DNA from 3 places in the Streptomyces sp. NPDC058576 genome. Region 3 is predicted to be linked to each of the others. Evidence: predicted binding sites of a transcription regulator. Region 3 holds the regulator's gene; each other region holds the start of a gene.
The links. Region 3 encodes HrcA, which represses chaperone genes, less so after heat shock. Its sites were predicted from a motif close to TTNGCACTCNGNNNNNCNGAGTGCNAA; they were not measured.
Positions count from the first base shown of each region.

Region 1: a site for HrcA is predicted at 2,470-2,496, ahead of groES (co-chaperone GroES). Genes of this name have one in related genera too.
Region 2: a site for HrcA is predicted at 3,639-3,665, ahead of groL (chaperonin GroEL). Genes of this name have one in related genera too.

Region 1 covers NZ_JBHXPF010000004.1:151,535-157,295, reverse strand. The annotation lists gene ACFWRV_RS04950 (methyltransferase domain-containing protein) at 1-756, opposite strand, end outside; gene ACFWRV_RS04945 (polysaccharide deacetylase family protein) at 925-1,848, shown strand; gene ACFWRV_RS04940 (DUF6234 family protein) at 1,886-2,374, opposite strand; gene groES (co-chaperone GroES) at 2,653-2,961, shown strand; gene groL (chaperonin GroEL) at 3,060-4,685, shown strand; gene ACFWRV_RS04925 (SDR family NAD(P)-dependent oxidoreductase) at 4,818-5,591, opposite strand; gene ACFWRV_RS04920 (multicopper oxidase family protein) at 5,602-5,761, opposite strand, start outside.
Region 2 covers NZ_JBHXPF010000005.1:16,147-21,907, forward strand. The annotation lists gene ACFWRV_RS05610 (asparagine synthase-related protein) at 1-998, opposite strand, end outside; gene ACFWRV_RS05615 (keywimysin-related RiPP) at 1,049-1,171, opposite strand; gene groL (chaperonin GroEL) at 1,853-3,475, opposite strand; gene ACFWRV_RS05625 (cold-shock protein) at 3,825-4,031, opposite strand; gene ACFWRV_RS05630 (MoaD/ThiS family protein) at 4,475-4,753, opposite strand; gene thrC (threonine synthase) at 4,786-5,761, opposite strand, start outside.
Region 3 covers NZ_JBHXPF010000064.1:18,244-24,004, reverse strand. The annotation lists gene ACFWRV_RS30795 (16S rRNA (uracil(1498)-N(3))-methyltransferase) at 1-574, opposite strand, end outside; gene ACFWRV_RS30790 (nitronate monooxygenase) at 571-1,644, opposite strand; gene dnaJ (molecular chaperone DnaJ) at 1,777-2,916, opposite strand; gene hrcA (heat-inducible transcriptional repressor HrcA) at 2,917-3,933, opposite strand; gene ACFWRV_RS30775 (MBL fold metallo-hydrolase) at 4,108-4,839, shown strand; gene ACFWRV_RS30770 (DUF3097 domain-containing protein) at 4,915-5,733, shown strand.

The DNA of each region.
Region 1 (5,761 bases), on a different contig from region 3:
GTACCAGAGCACCGCCTCCTTCACGTCCCCGCCGTCCGAGATCCACTCGGCCTCCGCCTCCGGGCCGATCGCCTCGTGCGGGATGCCCGGGGCGATCTTCAGGGCCGCCCTGGGAGCCTTCAGCGCGGCGGCCGTGGCCCAGGAGAGCGGCGGTGAGTACGCCTCCGGATCGAAGATCCTGCCGCGTCCGCCCCGCCGGGCCGGGTCCACGAAGACCGCGTCGTACGGGGCGGTGTCGATCTCCGTGACATCGGCGCACCGGACCTCGATCAGCCCGTCCAGGCCGAGCGCCGCCGCGTTGGCGCGGGCCACCTCGGCGGTCAGCGGATCGCGGTCCACGGCGAGCACCGAGATCCCGGCGCGGGCCAGCGCGATCGCGTCGCCGCCGATGCCGCAGCACAGGTCCGCCACGCTCCGCACGCCGAGCCCGGCGAACCGGGCGGCGCGGTGGGCGGCGACCGAGGTGCGGGTGGCCTGCTCGACCCCGTTGGGCGTGAAGAACATCCGGTAGGCGTCCTCGGCCCCGAACTTGGCCACCGCCCGCTGCCGCAGCCGGGCCTGGCCGAGCGCCGCCGACACCAGCTCCGCCGGGTGCGTGCGGCGCAGCCGCGTCGCGGTGGCCAGCTCGTCGGCGGGGTCGTGGTCGCGCAGCTCGGCCAGCAGCCGCTCGCCCTCGGGGGTGCGCAGCGCGGCGAAGGCGGCGCGGGCGGGGTCGTCGGACGGGGCGGCGGGGGTCGATGCGTTCACCCGGTCCATTGTGGGCCAGCCGGGGGCAGGTCCCGTCCGGCCCCGGGGCCGGTGCGAGTCCCTGTGGGCCGGCCGGGGGACGGCGCCGGTCCGCTCGCGGTGTCGAAAGGGCGCACGGGCCGACGGCTGGCAGGATGCGGCGCCATGCAGCTAGTACGACAAAAAGAAAAATCAGCCATGAAGCGGCACAGGTCGGGCGTCGTCGTGCTGGCGGCCCTGCTGGCCGCCGCCGTCGCCTCCGGATGCGCGGCGGAGACCGGCGGCAGCGGCGCGGGTGCCCCCGGCGGGCCCGCGAAGCCCACCGCCGGCCCGTCGGGCGACGCGGCCCCGCAGGCCGGGCCCGGCCGGGCCCCGGACACGTACGCCGAGACGGTCAGGAAGAAGCAGGCCGCACGCGCCGTCGCCGCGAAGAAGTGGGGGCTCGCCAAGGCCCCGCTCGCTCCCCCCGAGCCGCCGAAGGTGAAGCCGCGCATCACCACCCGCAAGGGCTTCGAGGTCCGCGACGACGCGGGCCTGCCGCCCGTCTTCACCACCGTCCCGACCAAGGAGAAGATCGTCTTCCTGACGATGGACGACGGGGCGGAGAAGGATCCCGAGCTGCTGCGGATGATGACCGAACTGGACATCCCGTACAGCGCGTTCGTCAGTGACTACGTCATCAACGACGACTACGGCTACTTCAAGAAGATGCAGAAGCGCGGGGTGGTCATCAGCAACCACACGCTCAACCACCGCTATCTGCCCGGCCTCTCCCACGCCCAGCAGAAGCGGGAGATCTGCGGCCAGCAGGAGAAGATCCTCAAGCACTACGGCAAGCGCCCCACCCTCTTCCGCCCGCCCTACGGCAACTACAACCGCGACACCCTCGTCGTCGCCAAGTCCTGCGGGATCACCGCCGTACCCCTGTGGTCGTCCGAGGCCTTCCCCGACCACATGGAATGGCGCGAGTGGGACCGGGACCTGCACCCCGGCGACATCGTCCTCACCCACTTCCGGGGCAAGGAGGACTGGAAGGGCTCGATGCCCGACATGATCCGCCGGGTCATGAAGACCATCACGGACAAGGGGTACGCGGTGGCGAAGCTGGAGGACTACGTCTGACCGGCGCCCTTCCCCGCGCCCGGCCGCGAATGCGCGCTCAGCCTCCGCTGCGCGCGCATTCGTCGTTGTCGCCGCCGCTGAGGCAGGGCGGGGAGTTCCAGGTGGGAGCGGGTTCCGGAGCCTCCCGGCCGGTTCCCTGCGCGGCGGACGCCAGGACCGCCACACCCAGCGCCATCGCGACGACCACCTGCATCCCGCCGGACCAGAGCCATCCGCCGCGCAGCAACGCCGCGGCGAGGCAGGCGACCAGGAGGGCGAGGACGCCGAGAACGACGATCGGCGTCCAGCCCGTGCCCGGGTCCGCGGGCGGCGGCCCGGACACCTCGCCCTCGGCCGCCTCCCGCGACCGCGCCAGGCCCCGCAGCACCAGCCACACCGTCAGCAACGCCCCGAGCGACGCCTCCGCGACCACCAGCAGCAGGCCCACCAACGGATCCGCGCACCCGCCCGGGTTCGACGACGGCTGCCGCGGGGCGTCGGCTCTCTCGTCCGGCCGTCCGGGCAGGCGGCTCTCGGGTCGCGTCATCTCCGTACCGTCGTACGGAACGCGACGCTCCACCCCAGCGTTGTCCGGACGGTGACCGGATGGAGCCCGGGCCGAGACGGCGCGAGGGTGGTGAATTGGCACTCCGCTTGACCGAGTGCTAATCGCGGTCATAGTCTCGGGTCTGGCACTCCCCCCTGGAGAGTGCCAGCACCACACTGTGCGACAGGGCAGGTCCGGCACCCGCGACGACGGATCGGTCTGGTCGCCACCCACAGACTGTTAAACCCCGTGAGATCTCCGAAGGGGGAGACCGGATCGTGTCGACCACCAGCTCCAAGGTTGCGATCAAGCCGCTTGAGGACCGCATTGTGGTCCAGCCGCTCGACGCCGAGCAGACCACGGCTTCCGGCCTGGTCATTCCGGACACCGCGAAGGAGAAGCCCCAGGAGGGCGTCGTCCTCGCCGTGGGCCCGGGCCGCTTCGAGAACGGCGAGCGGCTTCCGCTCGACGTCAAGACCGGCGACGTCGTCCTGTACAGCAAGTACGGCGGCACCGAGGTGAAGTACAACGGCGAGGAGTACCTCGTCCTCTCGGCCCGCGACGTTCTCGCGATCGTCGAGAAGTAATTCACCCACGTTTGCTTGTGTTCTGCGCCCCTGGCCCCCTGCGTAACAACTAGCCGGGCGGCGAGGGGCGCAGTTCATTTTGAGAGGGAAAACAGCCCATGGCGAAGATTCTGAAGTTCGACGAGGACGCCCGTCGCGCCCTTGAGCGCGGCGTCAACAAGCTTGCCGACACGGTCAAGGTGACGATCGGCCCCAAGGGCCGCAACGTCGTCATCGACAAGAAGTTCGGCGCTCCCACCATCACCAACGACGGTGTCACCATCGCGCGCGAGGTCGAGCTCGACGACCCGTACGAGAACCTCGGCGCCCAGCTCGTCAAGGAGGTGGCGACCAAGACCAACGACGTAGCGGGTGACGGCACCACCACCGCGACCGTGCTGGCCCAGGCGCTCGTCCGCGAGGGCCTGCGCAACGTCGCCGCGGGCGCCTCCCCGGCCGCCCTGAAGAAGGGCATCGATGCCGCGGTCAAGGCCGTGTCCGAGGAGCTCCTCGCGACCGCCCGCCCGATCGACGACAAGGCCGACATCGCCGCCGTGGCCGCGCTCTCCGCGCAGGACCCGCAGGTCGGCGAGCTCATCGCGGACGCGATGGACAAGGTCGGCAAGGACGGTGTCATCACCGTCGAGGAGTCCAACACCTTCGGTCTGGACCTGGAGTTCACCGAGGGCATGGCCTTCGACAAGGGCTACCTGTCGCCGTACATGGTGTCCGACCAGGAGCGTATGGAGGCCGTCCTCGACGACCCGTACATCCTGATCCACCAGGGCAAGATCGGCTCCATCCAGGAGCTGCTCCCGCTCCTGGAGAAGGTCATCCAGGCCGGCGCCTCCAAGCCGCTCCTGATCATCGCCGAGGACGTCGAGGGCGAGGCGCTCTCCACCCTCGTCGTCAACAAGATCCGCGGCACCTTCAACGCCGTCGCGGTGAAGGCCCCGGGCTTCGGCGACCGCCGCAAGGCCATGCTCGGCGACATCGCCACCCTCACCGGTGCGACCGTCATCGCCGAGGAGGTCGGCCTCAAGCTCGACGGCGCCGGTCTCGACGTGCTGGGCACCGCCCGCCGCGTCACCGTCTCCAAGGACGACACGACCATCGTCGACGGCGGGGGCAACTCCGACGACGTCAAGGGCCGCGTCAACCAGATCAAGGCCGAGATCGAGTCCACGGACTCCGACTGGGACCGCGAGAAGCTCCAGGAGCGCCTCGCGAAGCTGGCCGGCGGCGTGTGCGTCATCCGCGTCGGCGCCGCCACCGAGGTGGAGCTCAAGGAGAAGAAGCACCGCCTTGAGGACGCCATCTCGGCGACCCGCGCCGCGGTCGAGGAGGGCATCGTCTCCGGCGGTGGCTCCTCCCTCGTCCACGCCGTGAAGGTCCTGGAGGGCAACCTCGGCAAGACCGGCGACGAGGCCACCGGTGTCGCGGTCGTGCGCCGCGCCGCCGTCGAGCCGCTGCGCTGGATCGCCGAGAACGCCGGCCTGGAGGGTTACGTCATCACCTCCAAGGTCTCCGAGCTCGACAAGGGCCAGGGCTTCAACGCCGCCACCGGCGAGTACGGCGACCTGGTCAAGGCCGGCGTCATCGACCCGGTCAAGGTCACCCGCTCCGCCCTGGAGAACGCCGCGTCCATCGCGTCGCTGCTGCTCACGACCGAGACCCTGGTCGTCGAGAAGCCGGCCGAGGAAGAGGCCGACGCCGGTCACGGCGGCCACGGCCACTCCCACTAGTACCGCCGTACCGTTCGGTACGCCTTCCCGGTACGCCTGAGGCCCGGCACCCCCTCGCGGGGGCGCCGGGCCTCGGTGCGTCTCCGGTCCGGCGAACCCACCACCTGCGGGGCCGGAGCAGCTCCCGTACCGCTACTGCGGACCGTACTTCCGCCCCGTCCGCGAGGTGACCCCGCCGAGCAGGCCCCGCGGGGCGACCTTGACCAGCCCCATCAGCGCCTTGTAGCGCGGGTCCGGGATCGACACCGTCTTCCCCCGGGCCAGATCCGCCAGCGCCGAGGCCACCAGCTTGTCCGCGTCCAGCCACATCCAGCTCGGGATGTTGTCCGTGCCCATCCCGGCCCGCTCGTGGAACTCCGTCCGCACGAACCCGGGGCACAGCGCCATCAGCCGCACCCCCGACCCGGCCAGATCACGCGCCGCGCCCTGGGTGAACTGCACCACCCACGCCTTGGACGCCCCGTAGGTGCCGCGCGGCACGAACGCCGCGACCGACGCCACGTTGACGACCCCGCCCCGGCCCCGCTCCTTCATCCCGGCGACGGCCGCCGAGGTCAGCCGCAGCACCGCCTCGCAGTGCACCTTCAGCATCGTCAGCTCGTCGGCCATGGACACTTCCAGGAAGCGCCCCTTGTTGCCGAACCCGGCGTTGTTCACCAGCAGATCGACCGGGTGCCGGCGGTCCGCGAGCCGCTTCTCGACCGCCTCGATCCCGCCGCCCGTGGACAGGTCGGCGCTCAGTACCTCGGCCTCGATGCCGTGCCGGTCGTGCAGTTCGGTGGCTTGCTCGCGCAGCCGCGCGGTGTCCCGTGCCACCAGCACCAGGTTGTGCCCCTGGGCCGCGAGCCGCCGCGCGAACGCGGCCCCGATACCCGCCGTCGCGCCCGTGATCAGTGCAGTCGTCATACGCGGCACGTTAGTGCCCCGCATGGTCGGGCACCTCACCCGCCCGCTGTCCCTTGTCCACCACCACGAACTGGCCCATCATCCCGTCGTCCTCGTGGGACAGCAGATGGCAGTGGTACATGTACGGGATGTCCGGATCGGACGGCCCCTCGAACCGCAGGGCGATCCGC
Region 2 (5,761 bases), on a different contig from region 3:
GCGAGGTCGGCGTAGAAGTAGGGGGCTTCGTCGGCGGGGACGACGTGGTGGTCCGGGGCGGGCCCGGCCGTGCCGCGTGCCGCCTCCACCGCTCTGCGCGCCCAGGTCTCGTCCTCGCTGTAGCGGTCCCGGGCGGCCACGGTCAGCAGCGCCAGCGCCTCGGGTCCGGTCTCCCGGGCGGCGAACGCGAGGGCCGTGGAGTCCAGGCCGCCGGAGAGTTCGCAGCTGATCCGGTCCAGGCCGCCGACATGGGCCCGTACGGAGGCCGCGACGGCGTCCGCGACCCTGCGGGCCCCCGCCGCCAGGGGGAGTTCCCCGGGCGGCGGCTCCCACCAGCGGTGCTCCGTGGGACCGGGGACGGCGGCCGTGCCCGGTGCTGCGACGGGCAGGGCCAGGCCGTACCCGGCACCGGTCTCGTGGACGCCCCGCCAGACGGCGCGGCGGCTCAGGGGGTGCGGCAGGAAGTCCAGCAGCCGGAGCGCCAGCGCGCCCTCGTCCAGGGGCGCGTCGATCAGCCGGGCCAGGACGGCGGGGCGGTCGGAGGCGATGGTTCCGGCCTCCGGGTGCCGGGCGTGGTAGATCCGGCGCAGTCCGGTGGCGGTGCCCCGGATCCAGCTCTCCCCGGACAGCCGGGCGACCACGTGGTAGAGGCCGGGCAGCCGGGCGAGCCGGCGCTCCAGCCCGGCCCGGTCGCGGGCGCCCTCCAGCAGTCCGGCGAGCACGGCGTCGGGGACGCGGTCCGGGCCGACGAGAACAAGGGCGTCCTCGCCCCGCGCGAGGTGGCTGACCTTGCGGACCAGCCGGCGGGCGACGACCCAGGGCCGGCCCGAGGGGTGGGCGACGGTCAGGGTGTCGCCCACCCCTCGGGCCGGCCCGGCGGCTCCCGGCGCGGGCGACCGGCCGGTCGCCGCTCCCGGCGCGGGAAGCTGCCCGGCCGCTGCCGCTCCCGCCACGCTGTCCGGCAGGACGACGAAGTAGTCACGCGGCTGTCCGGGCATCTTCACCTTTCGGAAGTTCTCTCACGGTGCACAGGGAACGGGTCGGCGGATCAGATGATGCGCCGGCTCCAGTACTCCTTGTACGAGCCGACGAAGTAGCCGGCGGTCTTCTTCGAAAAGTCGCCCTGCTTGAACATCGACGGCTTCACATAAGCCTTCTTCTGCTGCTTCATGACACCTTCCCTTCTGTTCGGTTGACGACCGTTATGCCCAAATGGCTTCTGCATAACTGGAGTTATTCCTGCGACTGGTGTTCACCACGTGAACACCAGAGCCATCATGTCCCGCTGTTGAACCGGTACGCATGATTCCGACTTACCGTGCGAAGTTGGCTGGATAGCGCGAGCGGCGAGGTCCGGGGCGGGCCGCTTCGGGGTGGCTCCGCCCGGGCCCGGGCGGCCGGCCTGTCGCCCTGTGCAGTCGCACACCACCGAGGCATGGACGCGCGGTGGACTGGACCAATGACTGGACGCCGCCGTCCGACCGGGCAGTGAGCTGCCACGAGAGGGAACAGCTCCCGGCGGCACCGACGAACCGGCCGGATCGGGCGTCCGGGCGGCTTCGCGTGCGCCGTACCCCAGGGATCGCGGGCGCGCCACCGCCATCGGCACAGCCGCGCCGACCCGTGCTGCCGTACGGGGAAGGCCACGGCAAGTAGTCATTCGGCCACGCCGACCGCCCCCAGCCGCCCCGCGACCACGTACGGGCAGCCGGCGGCCGGTACCCGCCCGACGCCTGCCCACGTCACTGGCCCGGACACGCCACAGGGGCGGCACCTCCGGTGAAGGAGATACCGCCCCTCTGGGACGTACGCGGAGCTTCGATCAGCTGGAGGCCGGAACCTCCGTGGCCGATCAGAAGTCCATGTCACCGCCCGGCATGCCGCCCGGAGCGGCCGCGCCGGCCTTCTCGGGCTTGTCGGCGATGACGGCCTCGGTGGTGAGGAAGAGCGCGGCGATGGACGCGGCGTTCTGCAGAGCGGAGCGCGTGACCTTCGCCGGGTCGAGAATGCCCTCGGCGATCATGTCGACGTACTCGCCGGTCGCAGCGTTGAGGCCGTGACCGATCGGCAGGTTGCGGACCTTCTCCACGACGACGCCACCCTCGAGACCACCGTTGACGGCGATCTGCTTGAGCGGGGCCTCCAGCGCGAGCTTCACGGCGTTGGCGCCGGTCGCCTCGTCGCCCGTGAGGTCGAGCTTGTCGAAGACGGCCGAGGCCTGGAGCAGAGCCACGCCACCACCGGCGACGATGCCCTCCTCGACGGCGGCCTTGGCGTTGCGCACCGCGTCCTCGATGCGGTGCTTGCGCTCCTTGAGCTCCACCTCGGTGGCGGCGCCGGCCTTGATGACGGCCACGCCGCCGGCCAGCTTCGCCAGGCGCTCCTGGAGCTTCTCGCGGTCGTAGTCCGAGTCGGAGTTCTCGATCTCGGCACGGATCTGGTTGACGCGACCCTGAACCTGGTCGCTGTCACCGGCGCCGTCGACGATCGTCGTCTCGTCCTTGGTGATGACGACCTTGCGGGCGCGGCCGAGCAGGTCCAGGCCGGCGTTCTCCAGCTTGAGACCGACCTCCTCGGAGATCACGGTGCCACCGGTGAGGATGGCGATGTCCGCGAGCATGGCCTTGCGGCGGTCGCCGAAGCCCGGGGCCTTGACGGCGACGGACTTGAACGTGCCCTTGATCTTGTTGACGACCAGGGTGGAGAGCGCCTCGCCCTCGACGTCCTCGGCGATGATCAGCAGGGGCTTGCCCGACTGCATGACCTTCTCCAGCAGCGGGATCAGGTCCTTGACGCTGCCGATCTTCGAGTTGACGATCAGGATGTACGGGTCGTCGAGCGACGCCTCCATACGCTCCATGTCGGTCGCGAAGTACGCCGAGATGTAGCCCTTGTCGAAGCGCATACCCTCGGTGAGCTCCAGCTCCAGACCGAAGGTCTGGGACTCCTCGACGGTGATGACGCCTTCCTTGCCGACCTTGTCCATCGCCTCGGCGATCTTGGCGCCGATCTCGGTGTCGGCGGCGGAGATGGAGGCGGTCGAAGCGATCTGCTCCTTGGTCTCCACGTCCTTGGCCTGCTCCAGCAGAGCGGCGGAGACGGCCTCGACGGCCTTCTCGATGCCGCGCTTGAGGGCCATCGGGTTGGCGCCTGCGGCGACGTTGCGCAGACCCTCGCGGACGAGAGCCTGGGCGAGAACGGTGGCGGTGGTCGTACCGTCGCCGGCGACGTCGTCCGTCTTCTTGGCGACCTCCTTGACCAGCTCCGCACCGATCTTCTCGTACGGGTCCTCGAGCTCGATCTCCTTGGCGATGGAAACACCATCGTTGGTGATCGTGGGCGCGCCCCACTTCTTCTCGAGGACGACGTTACGGCCCTTGGGGCCGAGGGTGACCTTGACGGCGTCGGCGAGCTGGTTCATCCCGCGCTCGAGACCGCGCCGTGCCTCCTCGTCGAACGCGATGATCTTGGCCATGTGAAGTGGTCCTCCCGGACAGGGGTGGATTTCTCCGGACCGAGAGGCGCCCGCGACGGACGGCCTGCCTGCGTGGTGGTTCCTTGCCCCACCGCGCCTGCGGGCCTCACCGGCCCGGTCCAAGTTTCTGTCACTCTCACCTGGAGAGTGCTAACGCCAATGATTAGCACTCGACCCCCGAGAGTGCAAGCGCCTCCGGCGAGTGCCCGCCATGCGGTCCGGGGGTGTGACGGCGCGCGGTCCGGGGCGCGGCGCACCGCCGCCCCCGGACGCGCGTAGGGCCCGATCCCCTGATCCCGGGGTCGGGCCCTACGTGCGTGAGTGGTGTCGTCGGACGACCGCGCCGAGCTCAGCCGACGGCGAGCTTGACCATGTCGGCCTGGGGCCCCTTCTGGCCCTGCGAGATCTCGAATTCAACTCGCTGACCCTCTTCGAGGGTGCGGTACCCGTCCATCTGGATCGCGCTGTAGTGGACGAAAACATCCGCACCACCGTCGACCGCGATGAAGCCGTACCCCTTCTCCGCGTTGAACCACTTGACGGTGCCCTGAGCCATGCCTAACTCCCCTATTACTGGCCCTTGCACGGGACCGCACTTCGCGGACCCGGGTCGGAACTCACCCTCCGACAGGAGAGGGTGTGCGGCGCCGCAGCGCGTCGACCGCGGCCGAATGTATCCGCCCAACTGCCCTCTGCAACAGGTCAATCGGACGACAATTCTGGGCGCAGAAGACCGCGCGAATATGCGGGTTTGCTGTGAATTACGGGCAAGTCGGGCCAGGCAAAGGGCACTTATGCCGCAAGAGGTTCACGTACTTTGGCTGCTTCTTATCGCGGCCGGGCGCATTCTCATATGCGGGCGGCACGGGCAGCGGGTGGGGCTTCCCCAACTGTACCGCGCTCAACCATGCAGAATTGCCCCCTCCGCTTCTCTCGCGGAGGGGGCAACCGTGGTCACACAGTGGTGCGGTGGGGCCGTCGGCGAGCGGCCCGGGCGGTTCAGCAGCCGCCGGCCACCGCGGGGATGATCGAGACGCCCGCGCCGTCCGGCGTGGCCGCGTCCAGGCCGCCCTCGAAGCGCACGTCGTCGTCGTTGACGTACACGTTCACGAAGCGGCGCAGCTTGCCCTGGTCGTCCAGGACGCGGGCGGCGATGCCCGGGTGGTCCTTCTCCAGGGACTCGATGACCTCGGAGAGCTTCGAGCCCTCCGCCGAAACCTCGGCCTGGCCGCCCGTGTACGTACGGAGGATGGTGGGGATGCGGACCTTGACGCTCATGGTGGTGCCCTTCTTCCTTCGTGCCGGTGTGGTCAGGCGGTGCCGAGGCCCGCGGCGCGGAACGCGTCCAGGCTCGGCTTGATGGTCGCCGTGGCCTGCGAGGTGGCGGAGACCGCGTCGAGCGTCTTGAGGCCGTCGCCGGTGTTGACCACGACGGTGGTGAGCGTCGGGTCGATGACACCGGCCTCGATGAGCTTCTTCGTCACGCCGAGCGTCACGCCGCCCGCAGTCTCGCCGAAGATGCCCTCGGTGCGCGCCAGCAGCTTGATCGCGTCGACGACCTGCTCGTCGGTGACGTCCTCCACCGCGCCGCCGGTGCGGCGGGCGATGTCCAGGACGTAGGGGCCGTCCGCCGGGTTGCCGATGGCCAGCGACTTGGCGATGGTGTTCGGCTTCTGTGGCCGTACGACGTCGTGACCGGCCTTGAAGGCGGCGGAGACCGGGGAGCAGCCCTCGGCCTGGGCGCCGAAGATCTTGTACGGCCTGTCCTCGACCAGACCGAGCTTGATCAGCTCCTGGAGACCCTTGTCGATCTTCGTGAGCTGGGACCCGGACGCGATCGGGATGACGATCTGGTCGGGCAGCCGCCAGCCGAGCTGCTCGCAGATCTCGTACGCCAGGGTCTTCGAGCCCTCGCCGTAGTACGGGCGGAGGTTGACGTTGACGAAGCCCCAGCCCTCGCCGAGCGGGTCGCCGATGAGCTCGGAGCAGAAGCGGTTGACGTCGTCGTAATTGCCCTCGATGCCGACCAGCTCACCGCCGTACACCGCGGCCATGACGACCTTGCCCTGCTCCAGGTCGTGCGGGATGAACACGCAGGAGCGCAGTCCGGCGCGGGCGGCGGCGGCGCCCACGGCACCGGCCAGGTTGCCCGTGGAGGAGCAGGAGAGGGTGGTGAAACCGAAGGCGCGGGCGGCCTCGACGGCGATCGCGACGACGCGGTCCTTGAAGGAGTGCGTCGGGTTGCCGGAGTCGTCCTTCACGTACAGGCCGCCGGTGACGCCCAGC
Region 3 (5,761 bases):
CCCCGGCCGGGAGTTCGGCGGTGGCGAGCGGGGTGCTGTCGTGATCGCGGTCCTCGTGGAGGACCCCCGCGAAGTCGGCTTCGGCGAGCAGGGCGGCGACCTGCTTGGTCGTCATGGCGTCGGCCACCTCGGGGAAGCGCACCCGGCGGGACTGCTTGCCCGCCTCCCGTGCCGTACTGCGCCATTTCGTCAGGGCCTTGGCGCCCCGCTCGCCCTTCCACTGGGTGATGCAGCGGGCGGCCTGCCAGGGGACGATCGCGTCGATGCCGGTCTCGGTCATGGTCTCGACGGCCAGTTCGCCCCGGTCGCCCTTGGGGAGCGCCTGGACGACGGTGATCCGGGGTGCGGGTGCGGGCTCCTCCTGGACGCCCGCGCGGAGGGTGACGGTGAGCCGGTCCCTGCCCTCGGCGGCGTGCACGACGCCCTCCGCCCAGTGGCCGAGGCCGTCGGTGAGGACGACGTCCTCGCCGGTCCGGAGCCGCTTGACGGAGACGGCGTGCCGTCCTTCGGGGCCGTCCAGGACGAACTGCGGCCCGGTGGGCATCCGTTCGACGACGAAGACCGGTGCGGTCACCGGGGGCTCCTCATGCTCAGGGCCGACCGGGCGGCCTCCAGTTCGGCGGCGAGCAGCTCGATCAGCTCACCGGCGGGCAGTTCGCGGGCCATCCGGTGGCCCTGCCCGGCCCACAGGGCCATGCCCTGGGCGTCCCCGGCCTTGGCGGCGGCCTGGCGCAGCCCGCTGGTGACGTAGTGCACCTGGGGGTAGGCGGCGGGGGCGTACGGGCCGTGTTCCCGGACGAAGCGGTTGACCAGGCCGCGGGCGGGCCGCCCGGAGAAGGCGCGGGTCAGCTCGGTGCGGACGAACAGGGGGTTGGTCAGGGCCTGCTTGTGCAGCAGGTGGGCGCCGGACTCGGGGCAGACCAGGAAGGCGGTGCCGAGCTGGGCGGCGTCCGCGCCCGCCGCGAGGACGGCGGCGATCTGGGATCCGCGCATCAGTCCGCCGGTGGCGACGATCGGGATCTGCACGGTCTCGCGGACCTGGGTGACCAGGGAGAGCAGCCCGGTGCCGGTCTGGTCGACCTGCGGGTCGTCGCGGTGGGTGGACTGGTGGCCGCCCGCCTCGACGCCCTGGACGCAGACGGTGTCGGCGCCCGCCCACTGGGCGCTCTGGGCCTCCTCGGCGGAGGTGACCGTGACGATGGTGTGCGTCCCGGCCCGGGCGAAGGCGTCCAGCGTGTCGCGGGTGGGGCAGCCGAAGGTGAAGGAGACGGCCGGGACCGGGTCCTCCAGCAGGATCGCGACCTTCGCCTCGTAGCCGTCGTCGCCGCTGCTGTCCGGGTCGCCGAGCGGGGTCTCGTACCAGGCGGCCTCGCCGGCGAGCTGGTGGCGGTAGACCTCGACGGCACTGGGGTCGGCGAGCGCGGGCTGCGGCATGAAGAGGTTGACGCCGAACGGCCCGCCGGTGAGCCGGCGCACCTGTTTGATCTCGTTGTACATCCCGTCCGCCGTCTTGTACCCGGCGGCCAGGAATCCGAGCCCGCCTGCTTCGGCGACGGCCCCGGCGAGCTGGGGTCCGGACGTGCCGCCCGCCATGGGGGCCTGCACGATCGGATACCGGCAGAGATCGGTCAACTCGGAGGACATGACCGCATCGTGCCACGTCCCGTGCACGGGGCCGAATCAGCCAGCCGACGGCCTGACCGGATCTCCCGCCGTACGCCGCACCGCCCGCCGGTGGAGAACCGGCGGGCGGTGCGGTGAAAGGCGGAAAGCGGTTCAGCGACCGTTGAACGCGTCCTTCAGACGGGAGAAGAGGCCCTGCTGACCTGGCTGAAACTGGCCCAAGGGCCGTTCCTCGCCGCGCAGCTTGGACAGCTCCCGCAGCAGCCGCTCCTGCTCGGGGTCGAGCTTGGACGGGGTCATCACCTCGACGTGCACGATCAGGTCACCCCGGCCGCCACCGCGCAGATGGGTGATCCCGCGCCCGTGCAGGGGCACGGACTGGCCGGACTGGGTGCCGGGCCGGATGTCGATCTCCTCCAGGCCGTCCAGCGTCTCCAGCGGGCACTTGGTGCCGAGGGCCGCGGCCGTCATGGGGATGGTGACCGTGCAGTGCAGGTCGTCGCCGCGGCGCTGGAAGACGGCGTGCGGCAGCTCGTGGATCTCCACGTAGAGGTCGCCGGGCGGGCCGCCGCCGGGGCCGACCTCGCCCTCTCCGGCGAGCTGGATACGGGTGCCGTTGTCGACGCCCGCCGGGATCTTGACCGTGAGCGTGCGCCGCGAGCGGATGCGGCCGTCGCCGGCGCACTCCGGGCAGGGCGTCGGCACGACCGTGCCGAAGCCCTGGCACTGCGGGCAGGGCCGCGAGGTCATGACCTGGCCCAGGAAGGACCGGGTGACCTGCGAGACCTCGCCGCGGCCGCGGCACATGTCACAGGTCTGCGCGGAGGTGCCGGGGGCCGCGCCCTCGCCGCTGCAGGTGTTGCAGACGACGGCCGTGTCGACCTGGATGTCCTTGGTGGTGCCGAAGGCCGCCTCGTTGAGGTCGATCTCCAGCCGGATCATGGCGTCCTGGCCGCGCCGGGTCCGCGAACGGGGCCCGCGCTGCGCGGCGTTGCCGAAGAAGGCGTCCATGATGTCGGAGAAGTTGCCGAAGTTGCCGGCTCCGAAACCGCCGGCGCCGCCACCCCCGCCGCCGGCGGAGAGCGGGTCGCCGCCGAGGTCGTAGACCTGCTTCTTCTGCGGGTCCGAGAGCACCTCGTAAGCGGCGTTGATCTCCTTGAACCGCTCCTGGGTCTTCGGGTCCGGGTTGACATCCGGGTGCAGCTCGCGTGCGAGCCGACGGAATGCCTTCTTGATCTCGTCCTGAGATGCGTCGCGGCGCACGCCGAGTACGGCGTAGTAGTCCGTGGCCACTTACGACTCCGCCAGGATCTGTCCGACGTAACGTGCCACTGCGCGTACCGCTCCCATCGTTCCGGGGTAGTCCATGCGGGTCGGTCCGACCACGCCGAGTTTGGCGACTGCCTCGTCGCCCGAACCGTAGCCGACCGCGACGACGGACGTGGAGTTGAGCCCCTCGTGGGCGTTCTCGTGCCCGATCCGTACGGTCATGCCGGAGTCCGTTGCCTCACCGAGCAGCTTCAGCAGGACGACCTGTTCTTCCAGTGCTTCCAGCACCGGCCGGATCATCACCGGGAAGTCGTGTCCGAAGCGGGTGAGGTTGGAGGTGCCGCCGATCATCAGCCGCTCCTCCGTCTCCTCGACCAGCGTTTCGAGGAGGGTGGAGAGAACCGTGGAAACGGTTCCCCGGTCCTCGCTGTCGAAGGATTCCGGCAGCTCCTGCACCAGGCGCGGGACATCCGCGAAGCGGCGTCCGACGACCCGGCTGTTGAGCCGGGCCCGCAGATCCGCGAGCGATGCCTCGCCGAACGGCGCAGGGCAGTCGATCATACGCTGTTCGACCCGGCCGGTGTCCGTGATCAGGACGAGCATCAGCCGGGCGGGGGCGAGCGCCAGCAGCTCCACGTGCCGCACCGTCGAACGGGTCAGCGAGGGGTACTGCACGACGGCGACCTGCCGGGTCAGCTGCGCGAGCAGCCGGACGGTCCGGCCGACCACGTCGTCGAGGTCGACCGCGCCGTCGAGGAAGTTCTGGATGGCCCGGCGCTCGGGCGAGGACAGCGGCTTGACGCCCGCGAGCTTGTCGACGAAGAGGCGGTACCCCTTGTCGGTCGGGATGCGTCCCGCGCTCGTGTGCGGCTGGGCGATGAAGCCCTCGTCCTCCAGCACCGCCATGTCGTTGCGGACGGTGGCCGGGGAGACCCCCAGCCGGTGCCGCTCGGTCAGCGCCTTGGAGCCGACGGGCTCCTCGGTGCCGACATAGTCCTGGACGATGGCGCGCAGCACTTCGAGTCTGCGTTCGCTGAGCATCGCGCACACCTCCAGCTGTGTCTCTCCGGATCTCTCCGGTGTCCGGCTGGCACTCGGTGCGTACGAGTGCCAGCAATCCCCCCGTCAGTGTACGGGGGTGGGGTGGGGCCGGGGCAAGGGCGACCGGCCACGCTCCCAGGGGACTGCGCAGGTCGTTGCCGATAGCGTCGTGGTATGGACGTCGCTTGGGAAGACTTCGGCTGGGAGCGGTTGGGCCACGGTATCGGCAGGCGGCGGCTCCCCGGCTGGGACGCCACCGCCGCGCTGGCCGCCGGGCCGGACGGGGTGCTGCTGTACGACACGGGCGCGACCCTGCGCGAGGGCGTCGAGCTGCGGCGGCAGGCCGAGGCGCTGCTTGGGCGGAGGGTGACGCATATCGCACTGAGCCACCCGCACTTCGATCATGTGCTGGGCACGGCGGCGTTCGCCGGGGCCCAGGTGTACGGGGCGGTGGGCGTCGGGGCCCTGCTGCGGGACGCGGCGGAGAGCCTGTGCGCGTCGGCCGTGCGCCACGGGGTGCCGGAGGACGAGGCGGCCCGGTCGGCGGACACGCTGGTGGCCCCGCACCACGAGGTGTGCGGCGACTGGACGCTCGACCTGGGGGGCGGCCGTCAGGTGCTGCTGGCGAACGTGGGCCCGGGGCACAGCGGTCACGACCTCGCGGTGCTGGTGCCGGGCTCGGACGGTGAGCCTCCGGTGGTGTTCTGCGGCGACCTGGTCGAGGAGTCGGGCGAGCCGCAGGCGGGCCGGGACGCGATCACCTCGCGCTGGCCGGCCGCGCTGGACCGGCTGCTGGAGCTGGGCGGCGAGGACGCGCTGTACGTTCCGGGGCACGGTGCGGTGGTGGACGCGAGCTTCGTCCGGGCGCAGCGGGCGGCGCTGGCGGAACGGTTCGCGGTGGCGTGAGGATCTTCACGGCGGCGCGGGACCTTCGCAGCGGGGTGAGGATCTTCACGGCGGCGGGCGGATTATCGTCGGGCCATGCGCAGCTACCAGCCGGACCTGACCCCGCCGTGGAAGAGGTCCGCCCCCGTGCCCGAGGTGCCCGCCGAACCCGATCTGGTCGTGGAGGAGGTCGCCACCGGCTTCTGCGGGGCCGTGATCCGCTGCGAGAAGACGGCCCAGGGACCGACGGTGACCCTGGAGGACCGCTTCGGCAAGCACCGGGTGTTCCCGATGGAGCCGCGCGGCTTCATGCTGGAGGGCAAGGTCGTCACCCTGGTGCGCCCGGGCCCCGGCGGCCCCGTGCGGCCCGCCCGTACGGCCTCCGGTTCGGTGGCGGTGCCGGGCGCGCGGGCCCGGGTGGCGCGGGCCGGGCGGATCTATGTGGAGGGCCGGCACGACGCGGAGCTGGTGGAGCGGGTGTGGGGCGACGACCTGCGCATCGAGGGCGTGGTCGTGGAGTATCTGGAGGGCGTGGACGACCTTCCGGCGATCGTCGGGGAGTTCGCGCCGGGGCCCGACGCCCGGCTGGGAGTGCTGGTGGACCATCTGGTGCCCGGCTCCAAGGAGTCCCGGATCGCCGATCGGGTGACCGGGGACCATGTGCTGGTGGTGGGGCACCCGTACATCGACGTGTGGGAGGCGGTGAAGCCGTCCTCGGTGGGGATCGACGCCTGGCCGGTGGTGCCGAGGGGGCAGGACTGGAAGACCGGCGTGTGCCGGGCGCTGGGGTGGCCGGAGAACACCGGGGCGGCCTGGCAGCACATCCTGTCCAAGGTCCGCAGCTACAAGGACCTGGAACCCCAACTGCTGGGCCGGGTGGAGGAATTGATCGACTTCGTCACGCTTCCGGACTGATGTCCGGGGCCGGAAGCCGGCCCGACGG